2 regions of the Methylobacterium nodulans ORS 2060 genome follow, and region 2 is predicted to be linked to the other one. Evidence: predicted binding sites of a transcription regulator. Region 2 holds the regulator's gene; the other holds the start of a gene.
The links. Region 2 encodes LexA, which represses DNA repair genes until DNA is damaged. Its sites were predicted from a motif close to TGTTCNNNNTGTGTTCNG; they were not measured.
Positions count from the first base shown of each region.

Region 1: MNOD_RS24340 (ImuA family protein) is a predicted target of LexA. The motif match lies at 1,960-1,977, and genes of this name have one in related genera.

Region 1 is NC_011894.1:5,212,046-5,219,238, reverse strand. Features, by position in the region: gene MNOD_RS24345 (Y-family DNA polymerase) at 1-1,263, opposite strand, end outside; gene MNOD_RS24340 (ImuA family protein) at 1,181-1,930, opposite strand; gene MNOD_RS24335 (hypothetical protein) at 2,035-2,964, shown strand; gene MNOD_RS24330 (sigma-70 family RNA polymerase sigma factor) at 2,996-3,745, opposite strand; gene MNOD_RS24325 (efflux RND transporter permease subunit) at 3,946-7,113, opposite strand; gene MNOD_RS24320 (efflux RND transporter periplasmic adaptor subunit) at 7,125-7,193, opposite strand, start outside.
Region 2 is NC_011894.1:7,554,954-7,562,146, reverse strand. Features, by position in the region: gene MNOD_RS35360 (SDR family oxidoreductase) at 164-904, opposite strand; gene MNOD_RS35355 (TetR/AcrR family transcriptional regulator) at 986-1,642, shown strand; gene MNOD_RS35350 (DUF1236 domain-containing protein) at 1,867-2,202, shown strand; gene lexA (transcriptional repressor LexA) at 2,708-3,430, shown strand; gene MNOD_RS35340 (HD-GYP domain-containing protein) at 3,741-4,823, shown strand; gene ccoS (cbb3-type cytochrome oxidase assembly protein CcoS) at 4,829-4,966, opposite strand; gene MNOD_RS35330 (heavy metal translocating P-type ATPase) at 4,963-7,193, opposite strand, start outside.

The DNA of each region.
Region 1 (7,193 bases), 2.3 Mb from region 2:
ATCGATGCGCTCCGGGGGATCGACGAGCCGGCCCGGCCGCGGCAGCCCCGCGGGCCAGGTGAGGCCGCTCGCCGGCGCGAGCGGCGCCACGCGCCGCACGCTCCGCTCGGGCCACTCGCTCTCGACGGGTGCGGCGCGAAACAGCCGGCCCGGCCCGAGCCGCGCGGCGAGGCGGTCGACGAGTTCGCCCATCGCTTCCGGGTCGGGCTCGCCGTCCGCCGCGAAGGCCGCGATCTGCCGGGCCGACAGGGGCTCGGTGCGGGAGGCCGCCAGGGAGGCCTCCTCGATGCCGAAGCCCGGATCCACCGTAGCGAGGCGCTCCGCGAAGAGCCGGGCGAGATGGGCCGCCTCGCGGCTCGGCCGGGCGGTGCCGAGCGCCAAGGCCTGCGACAGGCCGTCGACCCGGCGGAAGACGAGATCGAGCCGGCGCGCCCCAAGCCCCCGGCGCTCCAGGTCCCGGGCCAGGAGGGCGGTGAGCCGCCCCACCACCCGGGCGAGCGTCTCGGGCGCGCCGATCGGCTCCGCGAAGGCGAGCCGGGCCCGCAGGGTCTCGGGGGGCGCCAGATAGGGCAGGGGTTCCGGGGCGGACCCGAGGGCTTGGTCGAGCCGCAGCGTCACCGCCTCGCCGAAGCGCAGCCTCAAGGGGGCGCGGGGCGTGGCGAGAAGCTGCCCGATCCGCACGAGGCCGAGCTGCGCCAGCCCGGACGCCGTCTCGGCGCCGAGGCGCAGCGCCCGCACCGGCAGGGGCTCCAGCACGGCCCCTTGAGTGCCCGGCGCCACGATCGGCGCCCGCGGCGCATGGCGCGCCACCGCCCAGGCGGCGCCCGGCGTATCGGCGATCCCCGCCTGCACGTGAAAGCCTCCCGCCCTGATGCGGTGCGTGAGATCCATGAGGAGCCCCGCCTCGCCGCCATGCAGATGCGCCGCGCCCGCGCTCTCGATCCAGATCCCATCCGGCGGATCGAGGGCGACGAGGGGGGCATAGGCGAGGCACCAGCCCGCAAGGCGGGCAAGCCCCGCGCGATCGCCCTCCGGATCGGCCTCCACCACCGCGAGGTCCACCACCATGCCCTGCGCCTGCGCCACCGGCATCCCGGGCCGCAGGCCGAGCCGCCGGGCGGCGGCGTCCACGGAGGCCAGTACCCGGCGCGGCCCCTCCGTCGTCGCGGTCACGAGGGGCCTATCCGGCGGCAGCCCGCCGCTCCTGCGCCGCAGGCGGTCGGTCGGCCAGGTCGGCAGGAAGACGGAGACGACCCTGCGCATCGGGAGCCTCGACGAGCCATGTCCGGGGTTCGGCGCCGCGGGCGCGCAGCAGGGCGAGGGACCAGCAGGCCCGCGACAGGCCGGGTACGGAAGAGGCGGGGGAGGGCGCGGCGGCGACGCACCAGCGGGTGGCGGCGGCGCTCGGCTCGGCTCCGGCTCCGGCCCCCTCGCGCCAGCGGCGGATCACCAGGGCGAGCGAGCCGCCGCGCTCGGCGGCGAGCTGCAGCCGGCGCGAGGCGGTGAGCCCGACCCGCGCGACCTCGCCCACCACGGCCGCGAGGCTGCCGTGCCGCAAACCCTCCTCCATGGTCGGGAGAACCTCCGTGACCCGGCGCGTCTCGGCGTAGAGAACCCGGTCGGGATGGAGCCCCACCGCCGCGAGGCCGGGTGCGAAGAGGTCGCGGCCGGCAAGGCACCAGAGGATGGGGCCGGGCAGCCGGGCGAGGAGGCCGCCCACGAAAAGGGCGGCGAGCGCCGCATGGCCGGCGGCCGGGCCGGCCTCGACCACCTCGTGCAGCGCGCCGAGCCGCAGGCCCCCACCCGGCAGGTGGCGGTCGATCGCGGGAATCCCGACGGGCAGGACCGGCCGGGCCTGCGCATCCCGCTCCAGCCCGCCGATCCGCTCCCGCAGGGCGGCGAGCTGCCGTTCTCGTCCGGTCTCATGCATCTCATGTCCGCCACCGGTCCGAACGTTTATGTTCTTGCTTTGTTCTAGCGCGACAGCGCGCCGTCGCGCGAGTCCGTCGGGCTCCGGCCAGGAGCAGCCTGTGGATGGCTGTGGACAACTGGGCTTTGCGAGGGATGCGACGGCGATGGGTCCGCAGGGCCTGTTCGTGGATCCGGCGCTGCCGGCGAGGCCAGCATCCGACAGGATGTGATTCCCAAGCCCGAATCCGCGGCCATCGCCTGTGGCGCGAGAGCGTCGCCCCTCCGCGTGGAATTCATTCCTTCAAGCGCTGCCACAACAAGACCATCAACCGTCGCCACCGAGGGCGGGGCTCAACCCCCGGCCAGCGACAGGTCTTTTCCATGGCTCCGCTCTTCTTTCTCCATCTTCCCAAGACGGGCGGCACCAGCATCCGCTACGCAGCCCATGAGATCTTTCCCAAGGACAAGATCTTCATGCTGTACGGTAAGGACAGCTCGACAACACATCCCTACGCAAATGACATCATGTACTACCGCGGGGGGATGCAGATCGGTGATCAGCTGCAGATGATCTCCGACTATCTAATGCAGAACGAAATCGGTTTCTATTCAAGCCATATGAGCGCGGCCTACCTGCCATGCTTCGATCCGGAGCGGGCCTTCACGCTGGTCCGCGAGCCGACCGAGCAGGTCTTGTCCTACTACGTCTTCCAGAAGAAGCACGGCCGCACGCAGCAGAGCCTGGAAGCCTTCATCGAGGACCCGCGCAACCAGAACGTTCAGACACAGGCATTCGGCTGTGCCGAGATGGACCGGCTCGCCCTGGTCGGGATCCTGGAAGCCTACGAGGCTTTCGTGGAGCGGCTGAACCGTCGCTTCGGCCTCGCCTTCAAGGTGGCGCACAAGAATGCTCGCGGGCTTGCCTCGCGTCTCACCGGCCCGAAGCCGAGCCCGGCCTTGCGCGCCTATGTCGAGCGGCTCAATGCCTCCGACATGGACCTGTATGAGCGCGCGGTCGCGCGCTGGTCGCGGATCGCCGCGAGCCCGGCGTGAACGAGCCCCAGGTCCGGCCTGTGCGGGCCGCTCAGCCTTCGAGGGCCATGAGGCTGCTGTTGGTGAGGACCGAGCGGGTGAGGCGGTCGGCGCCGAGCTCCCCGCCCGTGTAGCCGAGGAGTTCGGCAAGCTTGTCGCGCGCGCGGCAGACGCGGCTCTTCACCGTGCCGACCTTGCATTGCATCAGCGCGGCCGCGTCCTCGTAGGACAGATCGCCGACCGCGACGAGAAGCAGCGCCTCGCGCTGCTCGGCCACGAGCTTGTTCAGCGCCGCCTGCAGATCCTGCACGTCGAGCCGGTCGCCCTGGTTAGGGGCCGTAGTCAGGCGCGCGGAATAGACGCCTTCGCCGTCCTCCACCTCCCGGGAGCGCTTGCGGTGCTCCGAGTAGAAGGCGTTGCGCATGATGGTGAACAGCCACGCGCTCAGGTTCGTGCCGTCCTCGAAGCGATCCCGGCTCTGCCACGCCTTGAGGAGCGTATCCTGCACGAGGTCGTCGGCCCGGGAGGGATTCGCGGTGAGCGTCAGGGCGAAACGCCGCAGGGACGGTGCAGCCGCCAGGAGCTCATCGCGGAAGCGGTCCTGGCTCGGAGCACCGAGGGCGGCGAGCGCGGCCTCGAGGCGGGCGAGCAGGTCCGTGAAGGCGGCAGGGGCCTCGCTCTCGCCGAGTGCCGCATAAGCCTCGCGCAACTGGCGGCCGAGATGCTCCTGCACCTCCGCGGGAAGGGTCGGGGGCGATGCCGGAACCGGCTTGATGCGGCCGGTAGAGGGAGAGTCGGTCATCGGTCTGCACGCTGGCGCGGGGGGACGCGAGCCAAGCTAGACCATAAGTGTGTCGCGGGCGAGGGCCAACCGCCATTCACAGGTGCGCGATCACACCTCACAACGGCTGTTGTGATCGGCCCGGGCCCCATGAACAGCCGGGACGGGCGATGGTTCCGCCGCGTCGTCCGGGCGCGAGCCGTGGACGACGCGGCCTCGCCTTAAGTGAGTGGCGCGGGTTCGCGCTCGAATTCCGGCAGGGCGCGGGCGGGCGCGGCCCCCTCCTCCTCCCGCACGCGGCGGCGCTGGAAGACGCGCATCGCCACCACGAAGAAGACCGGCACCAAGATCACCGCGAGCACCGTCGCCGAGATCATGCCGCCCATCACGCCCGTGCCGATCGCCTGCTGGCTCTTCGAGGCCGCGCCCGTCGCGATGGAGAGCGGCACGACGCCGAAGATGAAGGCGAGCGAGGTCATCACGATCGGCCGGAAGCGCAGGCGCGAGGCCTCGATCGTCGCGGTGACGAGCTTGGTGCCGGGACGCCAGAGCTCGCGGGCGAACTCGATGATCAGGATCGCGTTCTTGGCCGAGAGGCCGATGATCGTGATGAGGCCGATCTTGAAATAGACGTCGTTCGGCATGTCGCGGAGCATCACGCCGGCGACCGAGCCGATGACGCCGAGCGGGATCACCAGCATCACCGAGAGCGGAATCGACCAGCTCTCGTAGAGCGCCGCGAGGCACAGGAACACGATCAGCACCGAGAGGGCCAAGAGCAGCGTCGCCTGCGAGCCGGCCTGCTTCTCCTGCAGGGACTGGCCGGTCCAGGTATAGCCGAAGCCCTTCGGCAACTGCTCCATCAGCCGCTCCATCTCGGCGATCGCCTCGCCCGAGGTGTAGCCCGCCGCCGGCTCGCCGGTGATGCGCACCGACTGGTAGCCGTTGAAGCCGATGATCTGGGCCGGGCCGACGCTCCATTTCAGGTCGGCGAAGGACGCCATCGGCACCATGGTGCCCTGCGCGTTCCTGACGCCGTAGTTCAGAAGGTCGCTCGGGTTGAGCCGCTGCACTGCATCCGCCTGCACGATCACGCGCTGCATCTTGCCGCGGTTGGGGAAGTCGTTGGTGTAGACCGAGCCGAGATTGACCTGGATGGTCTCGTTGATGGCCTCGAAGGACACGCCGAGCGCCGCCGCCTTCTCGCGGTCGATGACGAGCTCGGCCTGCGGCGCGGGCGGCAGACCCTCGACATAGACGTTTTTCAGGACCGGGCTCTTGCGGGCCAGCGAGAGCAGCTGCTCCTGCGCCGCCATCAGGGCCGAGTAGCCCTTCTGCGCCCGATCCTGCAGGCGGAAGCTGAAGCCCGAGGCGTTGCCGAGATTGTCGATCGGCGGCGGCTCGAGCGCCTGGATCACCGCGTCCTTGTAGGAGGCGAGCGCCTTGTTGGTGCCGGCCACCAGCGCGGCGGCCGACTGGTCCGGCCCGCGCTCCGACCAGTCCTTCAGGGTCACGAAGGCCTGCGAGGTCATCTGGCCCTGCCCCGAGAAGGAGAAGCCGTTGACGATCGTCACCGTGGCGACCCCGGGCTGGGCCATGAGGTGCTCCTCGACCTTCTTCACCGCCGCGAGCGTCCGGTTGAAGGACGAGCCCGGCGGCGTCTGGATGTCGACGGTGAAGAAGCCCTGATCCTCGACCGGCAGGAAGCCCTCGGGCAGGCGCACGAAGGCATAGGCCACGCCCGCGACCAGGATGAGGTAGATCGCCATCATCCGCCCGGACTTGGCGATGGCCCAGGCCACGCCGCGGCCGTAGCGCGCCGTCTGGCGGTCCACGAAGCGGTTGAACCAGCCGAAGAAGCCGCTCTTGGCGTGGCCGTGGCCCTTCTCGATCGGCTTGAGCAGCGTCGCGCAGAGGGCGGGGGTCAGCGAGAGCGCGAGCAGCGCCGAGAAGGCGATCGAGGTCACCATCGCGATCGAGAACTGGCGGTAGATGATGCCGACCGAGCCGGGGAAGAACGCCATCGGGATGAACACCGCGACGAGCACCAGCGTGATGCCGATGATGGCGCCGGTGATCTGGCTCATCGCCTTGCGGGTGGCCTCCTTCGGGGAGAGCCCCTCCTCGTTCATGATGCGCTCGACGTTCTCGACCACCACGATCGCGTCGTCGACCAGGATGCCGATCGCCAGCACCATGCCGAACATGGTGAGCACGTTCACCGAGAAGCCCGCCAGCAGCATCACCGTGCAGGTGCCGAGCAGCGCGATCGGCACCACGATCGTCGGGATCAGGGTGTAGCGGATGTTCTGCAGGAACAGGAACATCACGATGAAGACCAGAACCACCGCCTCGACCAGCGTCATCATGACCTTCTTGATCGAGGCCTTGACCGCCGGGGTGATGTCGTAGGGGATGTCCCACTTCACGTTGGAGGGGAAGAACTGCGACAGCTCCTCCATCTTGGCCCGGATGGCCTTGGCGGTCTCGAGCGCGTTGCCGTCCGGGGCGAGCGTCACCGAGATGCCCGCCGCCTCGCCGCCGTTGAGGCGGGTGGTGAACTTGTAGTCCTCGCCGCCGAGCTCGATGCGGGCGACGTCGCGCAGGCGGACGGTCGAGCCGTCGGGGTTCGCCCGCAGCACGATGGCGCCGAATTCCTCCGGCGCGCGCATCTGGCCCTTGACCAGGATCGGGAAGTTGACCGCATGGGCCGCGGGGCTCGGCTGGGCGCCGACCGCGCCCGAGGCGATCTGGACGTTCTGGTTCTGGATCGCCTTCGTCACGTCGGAGGCGCTGAGCGACAGGCCGCGCAGCTTGTCGGGATCGACCCAGATGCGCAGAGAGCGCTCCGTCGAGTAGAGGGTGGCGCGCCCGACGCCGGGGATGCGGCGGATCTCGTTGATGACGTTGCGGATCAGGAAGTCCCCGAGCGCGACCTCGTCCATCGAGCCGTCGGTCGAGACCAGGGTGATGATGTTGAGGGTCGCGGCGGAGGCCTCCTCCACCAGGATGCCCTGCTGGCGGACCTCCGCGGGCAGGCGGGCCTCGACGCGCTTGAGGCGGTTCTGCACCTCGACCGAGGCGTAGCCCGGGTCGGTGCCGGGCGCGAAGGTCGCAGTAATCTCGACGACGCCGAAGGAGTCGCTCGCCGATTCGAAGCTCTGGATGTTGGCCGCGCCGTTGAGCTCGTCCTCGATGAGGCGGGTCGTGCCCGTATAGAGATCCTCCACCGAGGCGCCCGGATAGGCGGTGGAGAGAGCGATCGAGGGCGGCGCGATGATCGGATACTGCGCCACCGGCAGCATCGGGATCGCCAGGATGCCGCCGAGACAGATGAACAGGGCGATGACCCAGGCGAAGACCGGACGGTCGATGAAGAAGCTGGCCACGGCTGCCCTCCTCAGCGACGGTCGGTGCCGGCCGCGGCCGTCTGCCAGGGCACGGTCTTCACCACCGTACCGGCGACGAT
Region 2 (7,193 bases):
GGACCGGTGCTCCTGCTCACCCTGATCTTGGACGAACGTTCAGGCGTGCTTCGAGGCAGCCTGCGCGATCTTCGATCGCCAACACCTCAGCATGAGGAGCAGAGCGGCTGCCACGCAGGTCAGGTTCGATTTAGGCCAGAGAGATTTCGCGCCGCATGCACCGTCAGGCGTTCACGCCGCCGTCGACCGTGAGCCCCGTTCCGGTGATCTGCCGGGCGGCGGGGCTGGCCAGGAAAGCGACCGCTGCGGCGACATCGTCCGCGGTCCCGTAGTGGCCGAGCGCGATCAGCGCCCGCTGCGCGTCGGCTTGGGTTCCATCCGCGGGGTTCATGTCGGTGTCGGTCGGGCCCGGGTGGACAAGGTTGACCGTGATGCCGCGCGGTCCGAGCTCGCGCGCCAGGCCCCGCGTGAACGAGATCAGGGCCGATTTCGACATGGAATAGACCGTCACCCCACCGAAGGCGACCCGCTCGGCCAGGCAAGAGCCGATGGAGATGATCCGGCCGCCCTCCTTCAGGTGCGGGATCGCGGCCTGCGAGGCGAGCACGACCGAGCGGATGTTGACCGCCAGGATGGCATCGATGTCGGCGAGGCTCATCTCCGCGAGCGGCCCGCCGCGCGCGATGCCGGCATTATTGACCAGGATGTCGAGGCCGCCGAGTTGCGAGGCCGCCTCGTCCACCGAGCGCCTCACAGCCGCAGGATCGGCACTGTCGGCCTGGATGGCAAAGCCGCGTCGCCCTTGCTCCTCGACGGCGCGCACGACCTCGGCGGCGCGCTCCACCGACCGCTCGTAGGTGATGGCGACGTCCGCACCTCGCGCGGCGAGGGTGCCAGCGATTGCGGCGCCGATGCCGCGCGCGGCGCCCGTCACGAGGGCGCGTTTGCCTGTCAGCTCAACCATCGCTCAGCCTTTCTGTAGTGATCGACACAGAAATGCATATGAGCGTTGCGGCCAGCCGTCAAGCAATTTATGTAGCGAACGATGCAGAATTCATCCCGCACCCCGTCTGCCAAGCGTGCGACGGTGTCCAGGAGCCGTGGCCGCCCGCGCGCCTTCGATCGCGAGGCGGCTCTCGCGCAGGCCATGCGCCTGTTCTGGCACAAGGGCTACGCTGCCACCTCGATCTCCGACCTGACCGAGACCATGGGCATCGGCTCGCCGAGCCTCTACGCGGCCTTCGGCTCCAAGGAAGCGCTCTACGCGGAGGCGCTGCGCCACTACGGCGAGCAGTACGAGCCCCGCGTCTGGGGGAACTTCGCGGCGGCTGCCACGGCGCGCGACGCGGTCGAGGCGCTCCTGATGGACACGGCCGCCGCCCTGACGCAGGCGTGCGGGCGCGATGACCCTCTCGGCTGCATGGTGACGCTTTCGGCCGTCGGCGGCGAGGGAAGCGCCGAGCTTGGCGATCTCGTGCACGCGGCGCGCGCCCGCAATCTGGCACGGGTCGAAGCGCGGCTTGCCCGCGCGGCGGCCGAGGGCGAGCTGCCGCAATCGCTCGACACCGGCGCGCTCGCCCGCCTCGTCCTCACCGTCCAGGGCGGGATGTCACTCCAGGCGCGTGACGGCGCGAGCCGGGCCGAGCTGGAAGCGGTGGCTCGGATGATGATGGCCGGGTGGGATGCGCGCGTCGCGGGCTGAGGGACACTCGGGCCATTGGCCGCGCGGTGCGGCCAGGGCGGGCGGCCAGGGCGGGCTCCGCCTCGCCGACCACGGCCACGATCCTGAATCCGCCACCGTCCACCGGCGCCTCGCCGCTTGCACAGGCCAGCCACGCCCCTCGGAACAAGAGGACACCCTCACCGTTGAACGACCTCGCATTCCCCCTTGGGAAAGATGAACGGTTGTTCAACTTGGAGGTGCTCATGAAGCGCGCATTGTCTGCTGCAGCAGCTCTGACCCTAATCGGAGGGGCCGCTCTCGCGCAGACCGTCACGATCACCGAGGAGCCGGTCGAGATTGCCCCGCCTCAGCGCGTGATCATCAAGAAGTACGTCACCGAGCAGCGCGTGGCGCCCGTGCGCATTCGGGAACGCGTGACGGTCGGCTCGACGCTCCCGGCCGACATCGACCTTCATCCGCTGCCCCCGACCGTGATCGAGGAGAGCCCGCGCCTGAAGGGCTACAGCTACGTGACGTCGGGCGACGACATCTACGTGGTCGAGCCGCGCACCCGCCGCATCATCACCACCATCGACTGACCCCGAACCCGCGCGCTGCCGGACCACGTAAAGCCGCAGCGCCGCCCATGGACCGGGAGCGCGGGCGCGCCCCGGCCCGACCGTAAGCCATCCCGGTCCGGCTGCCAGGTCACGGCCGCCTCCAGGCCGTGCCACGCGATTCACGTCGTGCCCGGCACCGGAGCAATCCCGTTCCCGCCCCGCCCTCATCGTCAGGTCCGCAGGCGCCGCATCGCTCTCGGCAAAGGATTCGTGGCCCCGATCCGGGCCAGCACCGGCTCCATGCCCTTCAGGCCAAGTTGTCGGCGTCCGCTTCCAGCCGCTCCGCACCGCCTGCCAGAACATGCCTCAGATCCCGCTTTGGACCCGCCCGGGAAGCCCGGCCTGACCGGATGGAGAAGCGCCGGCCGAAAGCCGGCGAGCGCGGAGATACCCGACACACCCGCTTGCGGAACACTTGAGGAACGCCTAACATGTTCGCGATTTGTTTCGTATCGCGCATCGGCGCAGGCGAAGAGAGTGCCCCATGCTCACCCGTAAGCAGTTGGACCTGCTCCGCTTCATCCAGCAGCGGATGCGCGAGACGGGGGTCCCCCCGTCCTTCGACGAGATGAAGGACGCGCTCGATCTCAAGTCCAAGTCAGGCATTCATCGGCTGATCACGGCCCTGGAGGAACGCGGCTTCCTGCGGCGGTTGCCGAACCGGGCTCGCGCGATCGAGGTCATTCGGATCCCCGATGCGGTGGTGCCTCCTTCGGGCGAGGTGGTGCGCTTCACCCCCAGCGTGGTCGAAGGCGGACGGACGGCCGCGCCGGCTGCCAAGGCCGCCCCGATGCCGTCCTCCCTCGGTTCCGACGACAACGGACGCTCGATCAGCATTCCGGTGATGGGGCGGATCGCCGCCGGCACGCCGATCTCGGCAATCCAGAGCCAGAGCCGCACGGTGGCGATGTCGCCGGACTTTCTGGCCGGCGGCGAGCATTACGCGCTCGAAGTGCGCGGCGACTCGATGATCGAAGCCGGCATCCTCGACGGCGACCTCGTGGTGATTCGTCGCCAGGACACGGCCAATACCGGCGACATCGTGGTGGCGCTGATCGATGACGAGGAGGCGACCCTCAAGCGCCTGCGCCGCCGCGGCTCCTCCATCGCGCTCGAAGCGGCGAATCCGGCCTACGAGACCCGGGTGCTCGGGCCGGACCGCGTCCGCATCCAGGGCCGCCTCGTGAGCCTCATCCGCAAGTACTGAACGTCGCCCCCGAAACGGGGCGTAAGCCAAGGCCTCCGCATGGCGGAGGCCTTTTTTTGATCCTTACCCAGGGTCATGAGCGAGTTCAGCGGCAACAACGATTCACGCCTTCGTTGCGGAACGGCCTCGATCGGGCGTTGGCGGGACAGGCCCGACGATGATCGACCGCTCCGCGACGCCTCTCATCAATCCACATGCGCCAATCGCCCTCTTTCAAGGGAAAGCTTAACCGATCTATTCGAGGATCGGGCGATCAGCGGTAAGGAGCATGGAGCCGGCTCCTGGGTCGGGAGATCGTGCGGGGCATGCCATGCGGGACGGATTCATCCTGCTGATCACGGACGAGCCGCGGACGGCCCGAACGCTCGCCGGCAGCCTCGCGCGCCTTCTGCCCTGCATCGCCCTGCTCCCGGGCGAAGGCCTGCCGCCGGGCCGGTTCCAGGCGGCGGTGCTCGACGTCGCCCTCGATGACGCCGCCATTCTGGCGGGGATCCGGCGCGCGATGAGCCGCGTGCGTGCCCGCGGCGCCCCCTGCCTCTGTCTCGCCCGGGACCTCAGCCCGGTCACCCTCGCGCGGGCGCGGGCGCTCGGCGCTGCGCAGGTGCTGCCGCCCACCGCCTCCCAGGCCGAGCTCAGGGCGACGCTCCTCGCCTTGATCGAGGCGGAGGCGGAAGCCCGCGCGGCCGAACCGCTGCGGCAGGCCCGTGCGCAGGCCGCGGAAGCCAACGCGCTGGTCTCACGGCTCTTCCAGGCCGCCGCGAACGGCGTGGCCTTGAGCCTCGACGACATCGATGCCGGCACCGAGATCGTCCTGGAGGCCATAGCGGAGGCGGGAATTCGCGCCTGGCTCGACGTCATCCGCACCCACGAGATCGGGGTCTACCAGCACTCGCTCGGCGTGGCCGGCTACGCGGGCGCTTTCGCCGGGCTCCTCGGATTCCGGCGGCACGACCAGGAGCGGCTGGTGCGGGCGGCCCTGCTCCATGATGTCGGCAAGGCCCGGATCCCGCTCGCCATCCTCAACAAGCCGAGCAGCCTCTCCGCAGAGGAGATGGCGGTGATGCGCAGGCATCCGGTCATCGGGGCGGCGCTGCTGGCCCGGCAGCCGGGATTCGATGCCGAGATCCTCGACGTGGTGCGACACCACCACGAGATGCTCGACGGCTCGGGCTATCCCGACGGGCTCCGCGGCGGGGCGATCGGCGATCTCGTGCGGCTCGTGACGATCTGCGACATCTGCTCGGCCCTGACCGAGCGGCGTCCCTACCGCGCTCCGATCGGTCCCGCAGAGGCCTGGGCGGCGATGGACCGGATGGGACAGAAGCTCGACAGGCAGCTCCTTGCGGCCTTCAGGCCGGTCGCCATGGGTCTTGCCGCCGCGGCCGTCCCTTAATTGGATCAATCGTCCGCGAGCATCCGGTGCTCGGCACCATTGATGTCGTCGTACTGGCCGCTGCGCAGCGCCCACAGGAAGGCGCAGAGCCCCATCCCGCCGAGGAAGAGGGCGATCGGGATCATCAGGATGAGGACGTTCATCGGCGTGCTGCCTCCGGCAGGGCGGGCGCCCGGCGCGCCCGCAGGGCGTTGAGCGTGACCACGACGGACGAGCCCGACATGGCAAGCGCAGCGATCAGGGGCGTCAGCAGGCCCGCCGCCGCGAGCGGGATCGCCACGAGGTTGTAGGCGGCCGAGAACCACAGGTTCTGCAGCATGAGGCGCCTGGCGGTCCGGCCGCTGCGCAGCACTGCAAGCACCGGGGCGAGGCTGCGGCCGAGGAAGAGCGCGTCGGCCGCCGCCTGGCTCACGTGAGCGGCGGTGACGGGCGACAGGGAGGCATGGGCGGCAGCCAGCGCCGGGGCGTCGTTGAGCCCGTCCCCCACCATCAGCACCCGGCTTCCCTCGCGCCCGAGCGCCTCGATCCGGCGGATCTTCTCCTGGGGAGTGAGGCCGCCCTGCCACTCGGCGACCGCGAGGGCGTCGGCCACGGCGGCGACCGCCTCCGGACGGTCGCCCGACAGGATCAGCACGCGATAGCCGCTCCGGCGCAGCGCCTGCAGCACCTCGCGCGCGTCCGGCCGCGGCGCCTGCCGCACGCGGAACACGACCGGCGCCGCCTCGCCGGCCCGCAGGCAGATCGCCGAGGCTTCCGGATCGCGGGCGAGCGCCTGCGCCGCCTCGTCCTCGGCCGCGCAGAAGCGGGGCGAGCCGAGCCGGACCGGCACGCCGTCGACCATGGCCCGCACGCCGAGCCCCGCCGCCTCCTCCGCCCCCGGACAGGGCAGGGCGTCCGGCACCGCGGCGCTGAGCGCTGCCGCCATCGGGTGCCGACTCGACCGGGCGAGCCGGGCCCCGAGCGCGAGCGCCGCCGGATCGTAGTGGCCCGCCAGGACCGGCTCCGGCAGGGTCAGCGTTCCGGTCTTGTCGAAGGCGACCGTGTCGATGGCCGCGAAACGCTCGAGCGCGTCGCCGCTGTTGAGGAGCACGCCGTCGCGGAACAGGGCGCCCGCGGCCACCACCTGCACGGCCGGAATCGCGAGCCCGAGCGCGCAGGGGCAGGTGATGATCAGCACCGCCACCGCCGTCATCAGCGCCGCGTGGAACCCGGCCCCCAGCCCGAGCCAGCCCGCGAAGGTCAGCACCGCCGCCGCGTGCACGACCGGCACGTAGAGGCGCGTCGCCCGGTCGGCGAGGACGAGCGCCCGCGACTTCGCCTCCAGCGCCCGCCGCATCAGCCCCTCGACCTCGTCGAGGAGCGTGCCCCGGGTCGCCGCGGTCACCCGCACCGTGAGCGCCCCGCTCGCATTGAGCGAGCCGGCATGGACGGTGTCGCCGGGCCCCGCGGCCACCGGCGCCGTCTCGCCGGTGACGAGGCTGCGGTCGAGCTCCGAGCGGCCCTGCGCGATGATGCCGTCCACCGGAACCCGCTCGCCCGGGCGCACCAGCACCGCATCCCCGGGCGAGAGGTCGGCGAGCAGCACCTCCCGCACCGACCCGTCGGCCCCGATCCACGCCGCATTCTCGCTGCGCAGGGCCGCGAGGTTCTCGGCGAGGGTCTGGGTGCGGCGGCGCATCGTCTGGTCGAGGACGCGGCCGATCAGCAGGAAGAACAGCAGCATGATGGCGCCGTCGAAATAGGCATGGGCCGCGCCCATCGCCGTCTCGACCACCGACATCACCAGGGTCAGCACCACGCCGAGCGTGATCGGGAAATCCATTGTCACGCGGCCGGCGCGCAGGCCCCGGAAGGCGCCCTCGTAGAAGGGCCGCCCTGCATAGGCCGCCGCCGGCAGGGCGATCACCGCCTGCAGCCAGTGGAAGAGGTCACGGTTCTCGGGCGTCATGTCGGAGACGTTGCCGGCCCAGACCGAGATCGCGAGCAGCATCACGTTCATGGAGGCGAAGCCCGCGACCGCGAGCGCTCGGATCAGGCGCTCCGTCTCGCGGGCGGCCGCCGGGTCGCGGCGCTGGCGCGGGTCGAACGGGTGGCCCCGGTAGCCCAGCCCGTCGAGGGCGGCGAGCACCGCGCCGACCTCCGGCGCCGCGCCGGGCGCCCAGGTCACCGAGAGCCGCCGGTCGGTGACGTTGAGCCGTGCCGCGGCAACGCCCGGCAGGGCGCCGACGCCGCGCTCGATCGCGCTCATGCAGGCGGCGCAGCGCACGCCCTCGACCGCGAAGGCGGCGCGGCTCGTCCCGTCGGTCTCGCGAGCCACGAAGGCGGCGTAGTCCCGGGGCAGGGAGGGCCGCGTGTTCGCCTCGCTCCAGG